Regions from separate parts of the Methylobacterium sp. 285MFTsu5.1 genome, predicted to be linked through region 1. Evidence: predicted binding sites of a transcription regulator. Region 1 holds the regulator's gene; each other region holds the start of a gene.
What was found. The regulator LexA, encoded in region 1, represses DNA repair genes until DNA is damaged. The targets are predictions, from matches to a motif close to TGTTCNNNNTGTGTTCNG.
Positions count from the first base shown of each region.

Region 2: parE (DNA topoisomerase IV subunit B) is a predicted target of LexA. The motif match lies at 1,341-1,358, and genes of this name have one in related genera.
Region 3: uvrA (excinuclease ABC subunit UvrA) is a predicted target of LexA. The motif match lies at 2,028-2,045, and genes of this name have one in related genera.

Region 1 is NZ_KB911273.1:99,828-104,588, forward strand. It holds gene H288_RS0109075 (ComEC/Rec2 family competence protein) at 1-2,273, shown strand, start outside; gene lexA (transcriptional repressor LexA) at 2,267-2,995, opposite strand; gene H288_RS0109085 (hypothetical protein) at 3,246-3,695, shown strand; gene H288_RS0109090 (hypothetical protein) at 3,714-3,929, opposite strand; gene fae (formaldehyde-activating enzyme) at 4,250-4,761, shown strand, end outside.
Region 2 is NZ_KB911291.1:57,533-62,293, reverse strand. It holds gene topA (type I DNA topoisomerase) at 1-719, shown strand, start outside; gene H288_RS0125090 (hypothetical protein) at 905-1,093, opposite strand; gene parE (DNA topoisomerase IV subunit B) at 1,465-3,525, shown strand; gene H288_RS0125080 (PRC-barrel domain-containing protein) at 3,686-4,180, opposite strand; gene H288_RS0125075 (porin family protein) at 4,397-4,761, opposite strand, start outside.
Region 3 is NZ_KB911294.1:10,213-14,973, forward strand. It holds gene uvrA (excinuclease ABC subunit UvrA) at 1-1,872, opposite strand, end outside; gene H288_RS0125980 (MFS transporter) at 2,256-3,434, shown strand; gene H288_RS0125985 (cupin domain-containing protein) at 3,439-3,864, opposite strand; gene H288_RS0125990 (zinc-binding alcohol dehydrogenase family protein) at 3,875-4,761, opposite strand, start outside.

The DNA of each region.
Region 1 (4,761 bases):
GCGCCCGAGCCCTTCCCGCCGCCCTCTTGGCCGCCCTCCCGGCCGCCCTCCCGGCGCTCCGCGACTGGGTCGTCGCCGGCCTCGCCCGCGAGGCCGAGCAGCGCCGGCTGTTCCCCTGGCTGGCGGTGGCCTTCGGCGGCGGGATCCTGGTCTACTTCGCGGCGGCCGACGGCGCGCCGAGCCTCGCCGCCCCCCTGATCGCGGCCGGCCTCGCGCTGGCGCCGGTCCCCGTCCTCGGCGCGCGGCCGGCGGCCCTGGCGGCGGCGCTCGCGGTGGCGGCCGCGTTCCTCGGCTTCGCGGCGGCGACCTGGCGGGTCTCGCAGGTCGCCGCACCGATCCTCACCCGCACCACGATCGGCCCGCTCGTCGGAACGGTCGAGGCCCTGGACGAGCGCGAGGTGGGCGCCCGGCTGGTGATCCGGGTGGAGAGCTTCGCCGGCCTCGCGCCGGAGGCGCGGCCCGCCCGGGTCCGGGTCTCGTTCCGGAAGACGCCGATCCCGCGTCCCGGGGACGGCGTCGCCGCCACGGCCCGGCTGCTTCCGCCCCCGGAGGCGGCCCGGCCCGGCGGCTACGACTTCGCCCGGGACGCCTATTTCCAGGGGATCGGCGCGGTGGGCTCGCTGATCGGCACCGTCACCGTCCGGGAACCGTCCGGGCCGCCGCCGCTGGGCCTGCGGCTCGCCGCTGCGCTCGACGCGGCGCGCAACGGGCTCACGCGCCGGATCGCGGAGGCCGCCGGCGGCCAGGCGGGTGCGGTGGCGGCGGCCCTGGTGACGGGCAAGCGCGGCCTCATCGGGCCGGCCACCAACGACGCGCTCCGCGCCGCCGGCATCTACCACGTGGTGTCGATCTCGGGCCTCCACATGGTGCTGGCCGCCGGCGTGGTGTTCTGGCTGGTGCGGGCGCTCCTCGCCGCGGTGCCGCTCTGCGCGCTGCTCTGGCCGATCAAGAAGATCGCGGCCGGCTTCGCCATGGTCGGCGTCACCGCCTACTGCGCCTTCTCGGGCTGGGACATCGCGGCCGAGCGCTCGCTGATCATGACCCTGATCATGCTCGGCGCGATCCTGGTGGACCGGCCGGCCCTGTCGATGCGCAACCTCGCCCTCGCGGCGCTGATCGCGCTCGCCCGGGAGCCGGAGGGCCTGCTCGGCCCGAGCTTCCAGATGTCCTTCGGCGCCGTGGCCGGGCTGATCGCCTGCGCGCGGCTGATCGACGGGCGGCTGCTCGTGCGCCCGGGGGCCGGGCGGATCGGGCGGCTCGTCGGGACCGGCCTGTCGGCGATCACCGGGACCCTGGCCACGACCCTGGTGGCGCAGGTCGCGACGGCCCCCTTCGCCACCTACCACTTCCAGACGGTCCAGCCCTTCGGCCTCGTCGGCAACGCCCTGACCCTGCCGCTCGTCTCCCTGGTGGTGATGCCGGCCGCGGTAATCGGCTGCCTCGCCTATCCCTTCGCCCTCGACCGGCCGGTCTGGTGGCTGATGGGGCAGGCGGTGGCCGGGATGCTGGCGATCTCGGACTGGATCGCCGGGTTCGAGCGGGCGGTCCTGGTGCTGCCGGCCTTCGGCGCCGGGGCGCTCGCCCTGCTGACCGCCGGCCTGCTGCTGGGGACGCTGCCGGCCTCGCGCCTGCGCTGGCTCGCCGTGCCGCCGGTCCTGCTCGGGCTCGTCCTCGCGGCCCGGCCCAACCACTACGACCTCTACGTCGACCGGCAGGGCGCGGGGGCCGCGGTGAGGGGCCCGGACGGGCGGCTCGCGGCCCTCGGCAGCCCTTCGGGCTTCGTCCTCGAGCAGTGGCTGAAGGCGGACGGCGACGGGCGGCGGTCCGCGGGGCTGATCGTCCGGTCCGGCAGCGGGCGCTGCGACCGGCTCGGCTGCACCGCCCGGCTGCCGGACGGGCGGGCGGTCGCCCTGGTCCGGGACCGGCGGGCCTTCCCGGAGGATTGCGCCCGCGCCGCGGTGCTGATCACGGGCCTCGCGGCGCCGCCGACCTGCACGGGGCCGCTGGTGATCGACCGGCGCGTCCTCGCCGCCCGCGGGGCCGTGGCCCTCCGGACCGACGGCGACGGCTTCGCCGCGCGCTACGCCCGGGACGACGGCCGCGCCGTGCCCTGGCGGCCGGCCGCCGGGCGCGGGCCGGGACCGCCGCGGCCGGTCACCGCGGAGCCGGGCGACCGCCCCGCGGAGGACGGGGTCGCCGCGACGCCGGAGGCCGACGCCGCGCCGGGCGGAGACCTCGCCCCCGGCGACGCGCCGGCCGAGCCGCTTCAGTAGCGGCGGACGAGGCTCACAAGGCGGCCCTGGATCCGGACCCGGTCGGGCCCGAGCACGCGGGTCTCGTAGGCCGGGTTGGCGGCCTCGAGGGCGATCGACGAGCCGCGGCGGCGCAGGCGCTTGAGCGTCGCCTCCTCGTCGTCGATCAGCGCCACGATGATGTCGCCGGTATTGGCCGTCTCCTGCTTGCGGATGACCACGAGGTCGCCGTCCAGGATGCCCGCCTCGACCATCGAGTCGCCGCGCACCTCGAGGGCGTAGTGCTCGCCGCCGGCCACGAAGTCCGGCGACAGGGTGATGGCGTGGCTCTGGTTCTGGATCGCCGAGACGGGGGTACCGGCCGCGATCCGGCCCATGACCGGGATCGAGATGGCGCGGCCGGACTCGTCGATCATCCGCGTGCTCGCCGGGGCCGGCGGCTGCTTGGACTTACCGCCCTCGACCACGCTCGGCGTGAAGCGGCGCGGCTCGGCGGGGGCCTGAGTCGCCGGAGCGGCCTGGGTCAGGCTCTCGGGGATCCGGATCACCTCGATGGCGCGCGCCCGATTCGGAAGGCGCCGGAGGAAGCCGCGCTCCTCGAGCGCCGTGATCAGCCGGTGGATGCCGGATTTCGACTTGAGATCGAGGGCATCCTTCATCTCGTCGAACGACGGCGGGACACCGCATTCCTGCATCCGGCTCTGGATGAATCGCAGGAGGTCCAGCTGCTTGCGCGTGAGCATCGACGGGGGACTCGCGGCTTGGCGGACCGCCACGTGACGGTCTCCGAAACAAATCACGAACAGGTTAAACGTTCCGCAAGTGTTCCGCAAGAGCGGCACCGCTCGGCTCGGCGCGCCGCGGGCGCGCCCGCGGGAGAAGGTCGAGAAACGCATTGACGGCGCAAGCGGAGCCGTTTCAATGCATCGCGGCGCCCCGCCGGGAAGGCGGCGGATCCGGGGTGCGGGCTGGGACCCTCTTGGAATGACGAGGATGCGACGACCCGCAGCTCTGCTGCCCCTCGGCCTCGCCGCCCTCGGCCTCGCCGGCTGCACCACCGGATTCTCCTACATCTCGCGGAACTACGTGGCGCTCACTCCCCAGGTCGTCACGATCGGCTGCAAGGAGCCCTACGAGGTCTACGACAACCGGCAGCTGCGCCGGATGCTGATCGTGTCCAACGCCCTGCGCGAGTATACCGGCTGCAACCTGAGCGAGGTCCGGATCGATCCGGAGCCGGGCGCCACCCGGGTGAAGCGCTTCCGCACCGCCGCCCGGGCCTATCTCGACGAGACCGTGCGCGAGGATTGCCGGATCACCGGCGAGACCGTGTTCGATCCGCTGAAGACCGAGTTCGCCTACGCCTGCGACGCGCCGATCGAGAAGCGCGGCACCGTGGTCCCCCGCCTGCCGGGCCGCAATCCGGGCCTCGGCGTGCGCTGACCGGCCGGCGGCGCGTCCTCAGGCGCCCGGCTTCGGGAAGGTCCGCTCCGCGGCGTCGCCGGCGGCGGCCAGCAGGGCGCGGGCGAAGGCCCGGGCCTCCGTCCGGTCGAGCACGATCGCGGCGGTGACCGGCGCACCGCCGAGGTCGGCGAGGGCGAGTTCCAGGCGCACCCCGTCGGGCACGGCGCTCGCCTGAAGGCTCCAGCCGGAGCCCCGGTCCGTGCTCTCCGCCATCGTGTTCCTCCCGCATGCCCGGCACGGCGCCGCGCGCCCACCGGAACGGCCAGGCCCGGGACCGCTCCCGGAGCCGCGCTCCGATCTTCCCTGCCTCGCCTGTCCGCGTTCCTCAAGGCCACAGGCCGCGCAGGGGTGGAGATGCGCGCCGTCGCGGATGCCGGCGGCCGCATCGCGGCGACGCGGGGCGGCACGGGTCCGCGCCCGCGCCGCAGCGCGGGCGAGGGCAGGGGCGGCCGGGATGGGAGCCGGCTTCGGGGCGATTGACGCGAGGCCGCCGATGATGTCTCCCGCGGGCTCCGATCAGGTGGAGTTCGAACATGCAAGAGATCTGGTTCCGCACGGGCGAGGCCACGGTGCTGGCGGCCGAGGGCCAGTACACCGACGCCATGCCGGAGGTGCTGATCGGCTCGGTGCGCGGCCCGGTCGGTCAGGCCTTCGCGTCGATGATGGGGCAGGTCCAGGGCCACACGCGGATGTTCGTGGTGCGCGACCTCAACCAGCTCGTGCGCCCGGCCACGATGATGACCACCAAGGTCACGATCCACACGGCCGAGTATGCCGAGCTCCTCGGCGGCGTGGTCCAGGCCGCCACCGGCGACGCGATCGTGGACTGCATCATCGAGGGCATCCTGCCGAAGGACGGGCTCGACGAGCTGTGCATGATCATCATGATCTGGCTCGATCAGCGCTGCGCCGAGGACGACAACCTCGACCAGAAGGACCTCTACCGGACCAACTACGAGGCCACGAAACTCGCCATCGCCCGCGCCCTCAAGGGCGAGCCCACGGTCGACGAGCTGATCGCCAACCGGAAGACCGTGAAGCACTA
Region 2 (4,761 bases), on a different contig from region 1:
CGGGCGTGCGGGTGCTGGGCGACGATCCCGCGACCGGCCTGCCGGTGACGCTGCGCGACGGCCGCTTCGGGCCGTTCCTCCAGCTCGGCGAGGCCTCCGCCGAGAAGGGCGCCGAGAAGCCGAAGCGCTCGTCGCTGCCCAAGGGGCTCAGCCCCTCGGACGTGGATCTCAACAAGGCGCTGGCCCTGCTGGCGCTGCCCCGCGAGGTGGCCCGCCACCCCGAGACCGGCGAGCCGATCCTGGCCAATCTCGGCCGATTCGGACCCTACGTGCAGCACGGGAAGACCTACGCCAATCTCGGCAAGGACGACGACGTGCTGGAGATCGGGGCTAACCGCGCCATCGACCTGATCGTCGCCAAGGAGCAGGGCGGCGGCCGCGGCCGCCCGGCCGCCGATCCGGGCCGGCCGCTCGGCAAGGACGAGGCCAGCGGCCGCGATCTCGTGGTCAAGGCCGGCAAGTACGGGCCCTACGTCACGGACGGCGAGGTCAACGCCACGCTGCCGAAGACGATGAGCGCCGAGGCGCTGACCCTCAACGAGGCGATCGCCCTGGTGAACGCCAAGCGCGCCGCGGGCGGCGGCAAGCCGGCAAAGCGCGGGGCGGTCCGGAAAGGGTCGGCGCGGGCCGCGGGCGGCGACAAGCCGGCGGCGAAGAAGACCGCCGCGAAGAAGCCTGCGGCCAAGAAGGCGGCGGCGAAGACGTCGAGCGCGGGCTGAAGCGTTCGTGGACGAGGCTGAGGCGGGCCGGCAAGCCCGCCCGTCCTTGCGAGCGGAGCGAAGCAATCCAGTGCAGCGCGAGGCGTTCGAACGTGGCGCCGACTGGGTTGCTTCGCTCCGCTCGCAAAGACGTGGCAGAGGCAGCGTTGCCGCCCCTCACCGCGGGTTGCGGTCAGCGATCGGGTTCAGACCAGGTAGGTGATCGTCGCCGCCACGGCCGTCGCGAAGGTCGCGAGCGCGAGGGTGGTGGAGTTCATCAGCGCCCGACCGGCCGGCACGACAGCCGAGTCATCGTCGCAGCCGAAGGCGGCGCCGGCCGCGTGCTCGAAGCGGATCAACGTGAGGCGGCGGGCCTCGATCGCGGCGTCGCTCATGGACTGCGGCTCCCTGACCACGGTCAAGATTTATCTCCGCCACCAACGTCGATCGTCCCGTTCTGTTCCGGGCGTCGCCTGTGGAAGCCGGGCATGCGGGTCACGAGAAAGCCTTAACCCATTGTTGTGCAACGTCGTGATGACGGCCCGGCGCGCGGAACCGTGTGCCGGCACGGACGCGGCCCTCGCTCGCGGCAGCGCAGCATGCGATGATGCGACCGCCTCGCCGCAGGGCGAACGGCTTTGATGTTTATGGTTTGTTCCGCTATCATGCGGGGATGAAGGCGCATGCTCCACGACCCGAGACCCGTCCCAAGACCCGTCTGCGCGAAGCCGAGCCGGCCGACGCGCCGCGCGCCAGGAGGCCGCGCGTGAGCGATCCGGCGCGGGACCTGTTCGGGCCGGGCGGCAAGGGCGCGGCGGCCCGCCCGCCCGAGCCGCGGCGGCGGCTGGATTCGGCGGCCTCCGTGGCGACGCTCGCGGCCGCCGAGCCGGAGGGCGGCTACACCGCCTCCGACATCGAGGTGCTGGAGGGGCTGGAGCCCGTCCGGCGCCGGCCCGGCATGTATATCGGCGGCACCGACGAGCGGGCGCTCCACCACCTGTTCGCCGAGGTGATCGACAACTCGATGGACGAGGCGGTCGCCGGCCATGCCAGCTTCATCGAGGTGGAGCTTGAGGAGACCGGCGCCCTCGTCGTCACCGACAACGGCCGCGGCATCCCGGTCGACCCGCACCCGAAATTCCCCGGCAAGTCGGCGCTCGAGGTCATCATGACCACGCTGCACGCCGGCGGTAAGTTCGACTCGAAGGTCTACGAGACCTCGGGCGGCCTGCACGGCGTCGGCATCTCGGTGGTGAACGCACTCTCCGACCTGCTGGAGGTCGAGGTGGCGCGCAACCAGACGCTCTACCGGCAGACGTTCTCGCGCGGTCATGCCCAAGGGGCCTTGGAACTGGTCGGCCGGGTGCAGAACCGCCGCGGCACGCGCGTGCGCTTCCACCCGGACGCCCAGATCTTCGGCTCGCTGAAGTTCGACCCGCGCCGCCTGTTCAAGATGGCGCGCTCCAAGGCCTACCTGTTCGGCGGCGTCGAGATCCGCTGGCGCTGCGCCCCGGCCCTCCTCGAGGGGCTGGAGGACGTTCCGCCCGAGGCGGTGCACCGCTTCCCCGACGGGCTGCGCGACTACCTCGCCCGCGACATCGACGGGAAGGAACTCGTCACCGACGCCATGTTCTCCGGCAAGATCACCAAGCCGGGCTCGCACGGGTCGCTCGAATGGGCGGTGGCCTGGATGGTCGCCGAGGACGGGATCTCGCACTCCTACTGCAACACGATCCCGACGCCCGAGGGCGGCACCCACGAGGCCGGCCTGCGCGTCGCCCTGCTGCGCGGCCTGCGCGAGCACGCCGAGCGGGTGAACCAAGCCAAGCGCATGACGGCGGTGACCACCGACGACGTCATGGCGACCTGCGCGTCGATGCTCTCGGTGTTCATCCGCGAGCCGGAATTTCAGGGCCAGACCAAGGACAAGCTCGCCACCGTGGAGGCCCAGCGCATCGTCGAGACGGCGGTGCGCGACGCCTTCGACCACTGGCTCGCCGCCTCCCCGGCCCAGGCCAACAAGGTCCTCGACTGGGTGATCGACCGGGCCGAGGAGCGCCTGCGCCGCCGCCAGGAGAAGGAGGTCGCCCGCAAGAGCGCGACCCGCAAGCTGCGCCTGCCCGGCAAGCTCGCCGACTGCTCGGCGGCCGGCACCGCGGGCTCGGAGATCTTCATCGTCGAGGGCGACTCGGCCGGCGGCTCGGCCAAGCAGGCCCGGGACCGGGCGACCCAGGCGATCCTGCCGCTGCGCGGTAAGATCCTGAACGTCGCCTCGGCCTCGCGCGACAAGCTCGGCGCCAACCAGCTGATCTCCGATCTCACCCTGGCGCTCGGCTGCGGCACCGGTTCGGCCTTCCGCGAGGCGGACCTGCGCTACGAGAAGGTGATCATCATGACGGACGCCGACGTCGACGGCGCCCACATCGCCTCGCTGCTGATCACCTTCTTCTACCGCCAGATGCCGAGGCTGATCGACCGCGGCCACCTCTACCTCGCGATCCCGCCGCTCTATCGGCTGCAGCAGGGCTCGAAGGTGGCCTATGCCCGGGACGACGCGGATCGGGAGCGGATCGTCAAGACCGTGTTCAAGGGCGGCAAGGTCGAGATCGGGCGGTTCAAGGGCCTCGGCGAGATGATGCCGGCCCAGCTCAAGGAGACCACCATGGATCCGAGGAAGCGCACATTGCTGCGCGTCGCGGTCCTGGACGAGGCCCGGGAATCGACCGGCGACACGGTCGAGCGCCTGATGGGCAACAAGCCCGAGGCGCGCTTCGCCTTCATCAGCGAGCGCGCGGCCTTCGCCGAGGGCGCCGACCTCGACATCTGACGCCGGAGCGCCGGCGCGGCCGCGCCGCGTCGGTCGATGGCGCCGCGCCGTCATCGCGAGCGCAGCGAAGCAACCCAGCAGCGCCACGTTCGCCGAAGTCGCGCTGCCCTGGATCGCTTCGCTGCGCTCGCAAAGACGGGTGACCGGTTTCGGTCGCGCCTTATCGGGGCGGCGCGATCACCTTGGCCGGGTCGAAGGGCTGGGCCGCCGCCACCGTGTCCTTGCCCATGTTGAGGACCGCCGAGAATCGGTCGCCGCCGGGACGCAGCACGAGGGCGCCCGGCTCGACCGCGATGAGCTTGCTGCCGAGGCCGAGGAAGCCGCCGACGTCGATCACGACGGCCTTGAGCGTCCCGCCGTCGGCGATGAGCAGATCCTCGATCTTGCCGACGCTGTCGCCGGCGGCGTTGCGCACCGTCACGCCGATCATCTTCGTGGTCAGGAAGGTGACGGGCTTGAGCCCCTGACGCTTGGCGGCGTCCTCGGCGCTCGCCGCCTCCGTCAGCCGCCCGCCCCCCTTGCCGTCCGTCGAGGTTCCCGGTCCCGTGGCCGGCAGGATCGTGTCCTTGCCGATCACGCTGGCGTCCTGCGCGGAGGCCGGCGCGTTCGCGAGGCCGAGGGCCGCGAGCGACAGGAGAAGGATTCGGCTTCGCATGGCTGATCGCTCCGCGCGCCCGGTCCTCGCGTGGAAGGCCCTGTCCGGGTCACTGAGGGGCGCCGCGGTCTCAATCGCGGGCGGCCCGCGCGGTTCCGGCCCTCCCTGTCGCACCCGCCGAGGCCGGTTCGCGGTCCCGAAACGCGAAAGGGCCCGGCCTTGCGGCCGGGCCCTTCGGGAGCGCGGAGCCGGCAGAGCCGGCTCCGGCATCCGGTCTCAGTACGAGCCGAACTTGTAGTTCAGGCCGGCGCGGACGACGGCGAACTCGGTCTTGGCGGCGGCGCCGTTGAGGTAGGCGATGCCGTTCGGGGGCAGGAGGTTGCCGTAGAACACGCCGCCGGCCGAGTTCTTCTGGCGGTCGAGGCTGACGTACAGGCCTTCGACCTTCAGCGTCACGGCGTTCGAGCGGAAGAAGTTCAGGAACGAGTCGGTGGGCAGGGCGTACTCGACGCCGCCGCCGGCGGCCCAGCCGGTGCGGAAGCTGTCGCGGAAGCGGTTGCCGGCGAAGTTCTGGTCGTCCTGGCCCGAGCCGTAGGCGAAGCCGCCGGTGCCGTACACGAGGGTGCGGTCGAAGGCGTAGC
Region 3 (4,761 bases), on a different contig from region 1:
GCGCAGGCGCTTGAGCGTGCCGAGCAGCCGCTCGTTGTCGCGCTGGTGCAGGCCGATCGAGGGCTCGTCCAGCACGTAGAGCACGCCGGTCAGGCCGGAGCCGATCTGCGAGGCGAGGCGGATGCGCTGGCTCTCGCCGCCCGAGAGCGAGCCGGAGCCGCGGGCGAGCGTCAGGTATTCCAGGCCGACATCCACCAGGAAGCTCAGCCGGTCGCGGATCTCTTTCAGGATCCGGACCGCGATCTCGTTCTGCTTCGCGGTCAGCTTCCCGGGCAGGTCCGAGAACCAGCGGTGCGCCTCGGAGACCGAGAGGGCGGTCACGTCGGCGATGTCCGCCATGGCGACCTTCACGGCCAGAGCCTCGGGCTTCAGCCGCTTGCCGCCGCAGGCGGCGCAGGGCGTCTCGCTCATGAAGCGCCCGATCTCCTCGCGCACGGCGTCCGAGTCGCTCTCCTTGTAGCGGCGCTCCAGGTTCGGGATCACGCCCTCGAAGGGCTTGTTGACCGTGTACTTGCGCAAGCCGTCGTCGTAGGCGAAGCGCACCGCCTGCTTGCCCGAGCCGTAGAGCACGATGGCGCGGGCCGTCTCCGACAGGCTCTGCCAGGGGACGCCCGTCTTGAAGCCGAAATGCTCGGCGAGCGCCTCGAGCGTCTGGCCGTAATAGGGCGAGGTCGACTTCGCCCAGGGGCCGACCGCGCCGCGCTTCAGGCTTAAGCCAGGGTCGGAGATCACCAGCTCGGGATCGATCCGCATCTCGTGGCCGATGCCGCTGCAGGTCGGGCAGGCGCCGAACGGGTTGTTGAACGAGAACAGCCGCGGCTCGATCTCCGCGATGGTGAAGCCCGAGACCGGGCAGGCGAAGCGCGACGAGAAGGTGACGGTCCGCGGCGCCTCGCCCTCGGGGGCGTCGGCGAACACGATCTCGGCGACGCCGTCGGCGAGTTCCAGCGCGGTCTCGAAGGACTCGGCCAGCCGCGAGCCGATATCGGCCCGGACCACGATCCGGTCCACCACCACGTCGATGTCGTGCTTGAACTTCTTGTCGAGCTTGGGCACATCGTCGATGGCGTAGTATTCGCCGTTCACGCGCAGCCGCTGGAAGCCTTTCTTCTGATATTCGGCGATCTCCTTGCGGTACTCGCCCTTCCGCCCGCGGACCACGGGCGCCAGCAGGTAGAGCCGGGTCTTCTCCGGCAGCTCCAGCACCCGGTCGACCATCTGCTGGACGGTCTGGCTCTCGATCGGCAGGCCGGTGGCCGGCGAGTAGGGGATGCCGACCCGCGCCCAGAGCAGGCGCATGTAGTCGTAGATCTCGGTCACCGTCCCCACGGTCGAGCGGGGGTTCTTCGAGGTGGTCTTCTGCTCGATCGAGATCGCCGGCGACAGCCCGTCGATCTGGTCGACGTCGGGCTTGGACATCATCTCCAGGAACTGGCGGGCATAGGCCGAGAGCGACTCGACGTAGCGGCGCTGCCCCTCCGCGTAGATCGTGTCGAAGGCGAGCGACGACTTGCCCGAGCCCGAGAGCCCGGTGAAGACCACGAGCTTGTCCCGCGGGATGGTCAGGTCGACGTTCTTGAGATTGTGCTCCCGGGCGCCGCGGATCGCGATGACCCGCCGGTCCTCGACGGGGGCCGGCGCGGCGTCGAACAGGGCCTCCAGCTTGGCGTCGATGGCGGCTTCGTTCCGCGCGCCGGGGGAGCTGGATTTCGCGCGAACCGGCTTGGACTCGGGCGCCTTGGACTGGGGCGCCTTGGCCGTCGCCGGGGCTTTCGGAGCCGTCTTGGAAGGCGCTTTGGCGGCAGCTTTCGGTGCGGCTTGGGCAGCACCGACGCGGCTTGCGGCACGACTTCCAGCTTGGGCTTTGGCCATGAGGGCGGCGGTCTTTCGAGGCGTCGACCGAGGCATCGACGAAATCGGACGGATTCGCGCGCGGGCCAGCCGCCGCTCCGGCTCATGTCGAGCCCGAGGGGGCCCGCGGCAAGATGCGGCCGGCGGGACGCAGGCCCGTCATGCGCCGCCCTTGCTAGAACGAAACGCGTACGTCGGCAACCGCTCGGTGAACGCGCGACCGTCTTCGCGAGCGCAGCGAAGCGATGACGCGGTGGAGCCAGCGGCCGCGATCGGAGTCCGGTGGCCCCAGCTTCGCCGTAGCTCGATTCGCCAAACCTTGGCCCACCTTCGGTGTTGCACCGCGGGCGCCGAGATCCACGTCGCCGTATCCCGCCCTCAGATCCACATCCCGACAGGTATCGATGCCAGCATGCGACGCGACCGATCCGGCCGCCCTCCGCGGTTCCGACGACCGCACGGCCACCCAGCAGCGCCTGTCCACGCGGCTGCTGTTCCTGATCGTGGGCATCGCCAACGCCACCTGGGCGCCCCTGGTGCCGCTGGTGAAGGACCGCGCCGGCCTCGACGCGGCGGGGCTCGGCCTGCTGCTCCTCACCTTCGGCGTCGGCTCGATCCTGGCGATGCCGAGCGCCGGGGCCGCGGCCGCGCGGCTCGGCTTCCGGCCGGTCCTGCTCGCCGGCACGCTCGCGATCGGCCTCGCCCTGCCGGTGCTGGCCGTGGGCTCCGGGCTCGTGCCGCTCACCGGGGCGCTGCTGCTGTTCGGGGCCGGGATGGGGGCGGTGGACTGCGTCATGAACCTGCAGGCCGTCGCGGTGGAGCGCGCCGCCGGGCGCCCGATGATGTCGGGCTTCCACGGCCTCTACAGCCTCGGCTGCATCCTGGGGGCGCTGCTGGCCAGCGTCCTGATGGGCACCGGCCTGGGCGCCGGCTGGAGCGTGCTGATCCTGGTCGCCGGCATCGTGGCCCTGTTCGCGGCCGCCTGGCCGGGCATCCTTCCGGCCGGCGGGACAGGGGGAAGCGGCGGGCCCGCCTTCGCGCTGCCCCGCGGCCCGGTGCTGGTACTGGGCCTGCTCTGCTTCGTGGTGTTCCTGACCGAGGGCTCGGCCCTCGACTGGAGCGCGGTGTTCCTGATCCAGCAGCGCGGGCTCGATCCGGCCTGGGCGGCGCTCGGCTACGCCTCCTTCTCGGTCACCATGACGGCCGGCCGGCTCGGCGGGGATGCGATCGTGGCCCGCCTCGGCCGGCGGCCCGTGGTGATCCTCGGCGGCCTGCTGGCGGCGGCCGGCCTCGCGCTCTCGGTCGTCATCCTGGCCTGGGAGGCGGCGCTCGCCGGCTACGCCCTGGTCGGGGCGGGCTGCGCCAACATCGTCCCGGTCCTGTTCACGGCGGCGGGGCGCCAGACCGCGATGCCCGCGCGCGTGGCGGTGCCGGCGGTGACGACGCTGGGCTATGCCGGGGTGCTGGCGGGGCCCGCGCTGATCGGCTTCGCCGCGCAGGCGCTCGGCCTGCCCGCGTCCCTGCTGATCGTGGCGGCGCTGCTCCTCGGCGTGGCGGCGGCCGGCCGGTCCCTGCGGGTGTGACCCCTCACGCCTCGGCGTTGCGCGCCATGAAGGTGGCGGGCGTCCCGTCCTCCGGGTTCACGAAGACGATGTCGGTCGGCGCCCGCCGGGGCGTGTCGATCGACAGGAACACCACCGGGTCCCCGGGCTCGAGCACCGGCATCGCGTGGACCGTGCCCTTCTCGAAGAACAGGAGCTGGCCCGGGCCGAACGCCGTCTCGGCGGCCGGATCGCCCAGCCAGACCCGGCCCCGGCCCGAGAGGCAGTAGAGGTACTCGTCGCAGGTGGCGTGATAGTGCGGCGGGGTCGGCCGGTAGATCCGGAACACCCGGGCGCTCGCCGCCTCCCGGTCGGTCAGGTAGGTGTCGACCAGGAGGGTCTCGGCGCTGTCGGGCAGACCCGCCGCCAGCGCCGTCACGTCGAAGAGGCCGGTCCCCGCCGCGTCCGCCATCACGTCCTCCTCAATCGGAAAACCCTTCGAGCACGATCTTCCCCCTGGCGCGCCCGCTCTCGACCAGCGCGTGGGCGCGCCGCAGGTTCGCGGCGTCGATCCGCCCGTAATGCTCCCCCAGGGTGGTGCGCAGGCGCCTGGAATCAACGAGGCGGGATATCTCGTCGAGGAGCGCCCCCTGGGCGGCGATGTCGGCGGTGGCGAACATCGAGCGGGTGAACATGAACTCCCAGTGCAGCGACAGGCTCTTGCGCTTGAGGAGCCCGACGTCGAGGCGCTCCGGATCGTCGATCAGGGCGAGGCGGCCCTGCGGGGCGATCAGCTCCACGATCGCGGCGAGGTGGGCGTCGGTGTTGGTCGTGGAGAAGACGAGACCCGGCGCGCCGATCCCCAGGGCCGCCACCTCCGCCGCCAGGGATCTGGAATGGTCGACCACGTGGTGGGCGCCGAGGTCGCGGCACCAGGCCGCCGTCTCAGGCCGCGACGCGGTGGCGATCACGGTGAGGTCGGTGAGTTCCCGGGCGAGCTGGATCGCCACCGAGCCGACGCCCCCCGCGCCGCCGACGATCAGGATCGCCGGGGCCGCGCCCGGCACCGGCTTGTCCACGTCGAGCCGGTCGAACAGGGTCTCCCAGGCGGTGATCGCGGTGAGCGGCAGGGCGGCGGCCTGCGCCCAGTCGAGGCTCTCCGGCTTGTGCCCGACGATGCGGGCATCGACGCAATGGTATTCGGCGTTCGTCCCCGGCCGGGTGAGGTCGCCCGCGTAGAACACCGCGTCGCCCGCGGCGAAACCCTGGACCTCCGCGCCGGCGGCGACGACGGTGCCGGCCGCGTCCCAGCCGAGCACCTTGGTGCCGCCTTCCTCCGGCTCGGCCCGCCGCCGGACCTTGGTGTCGA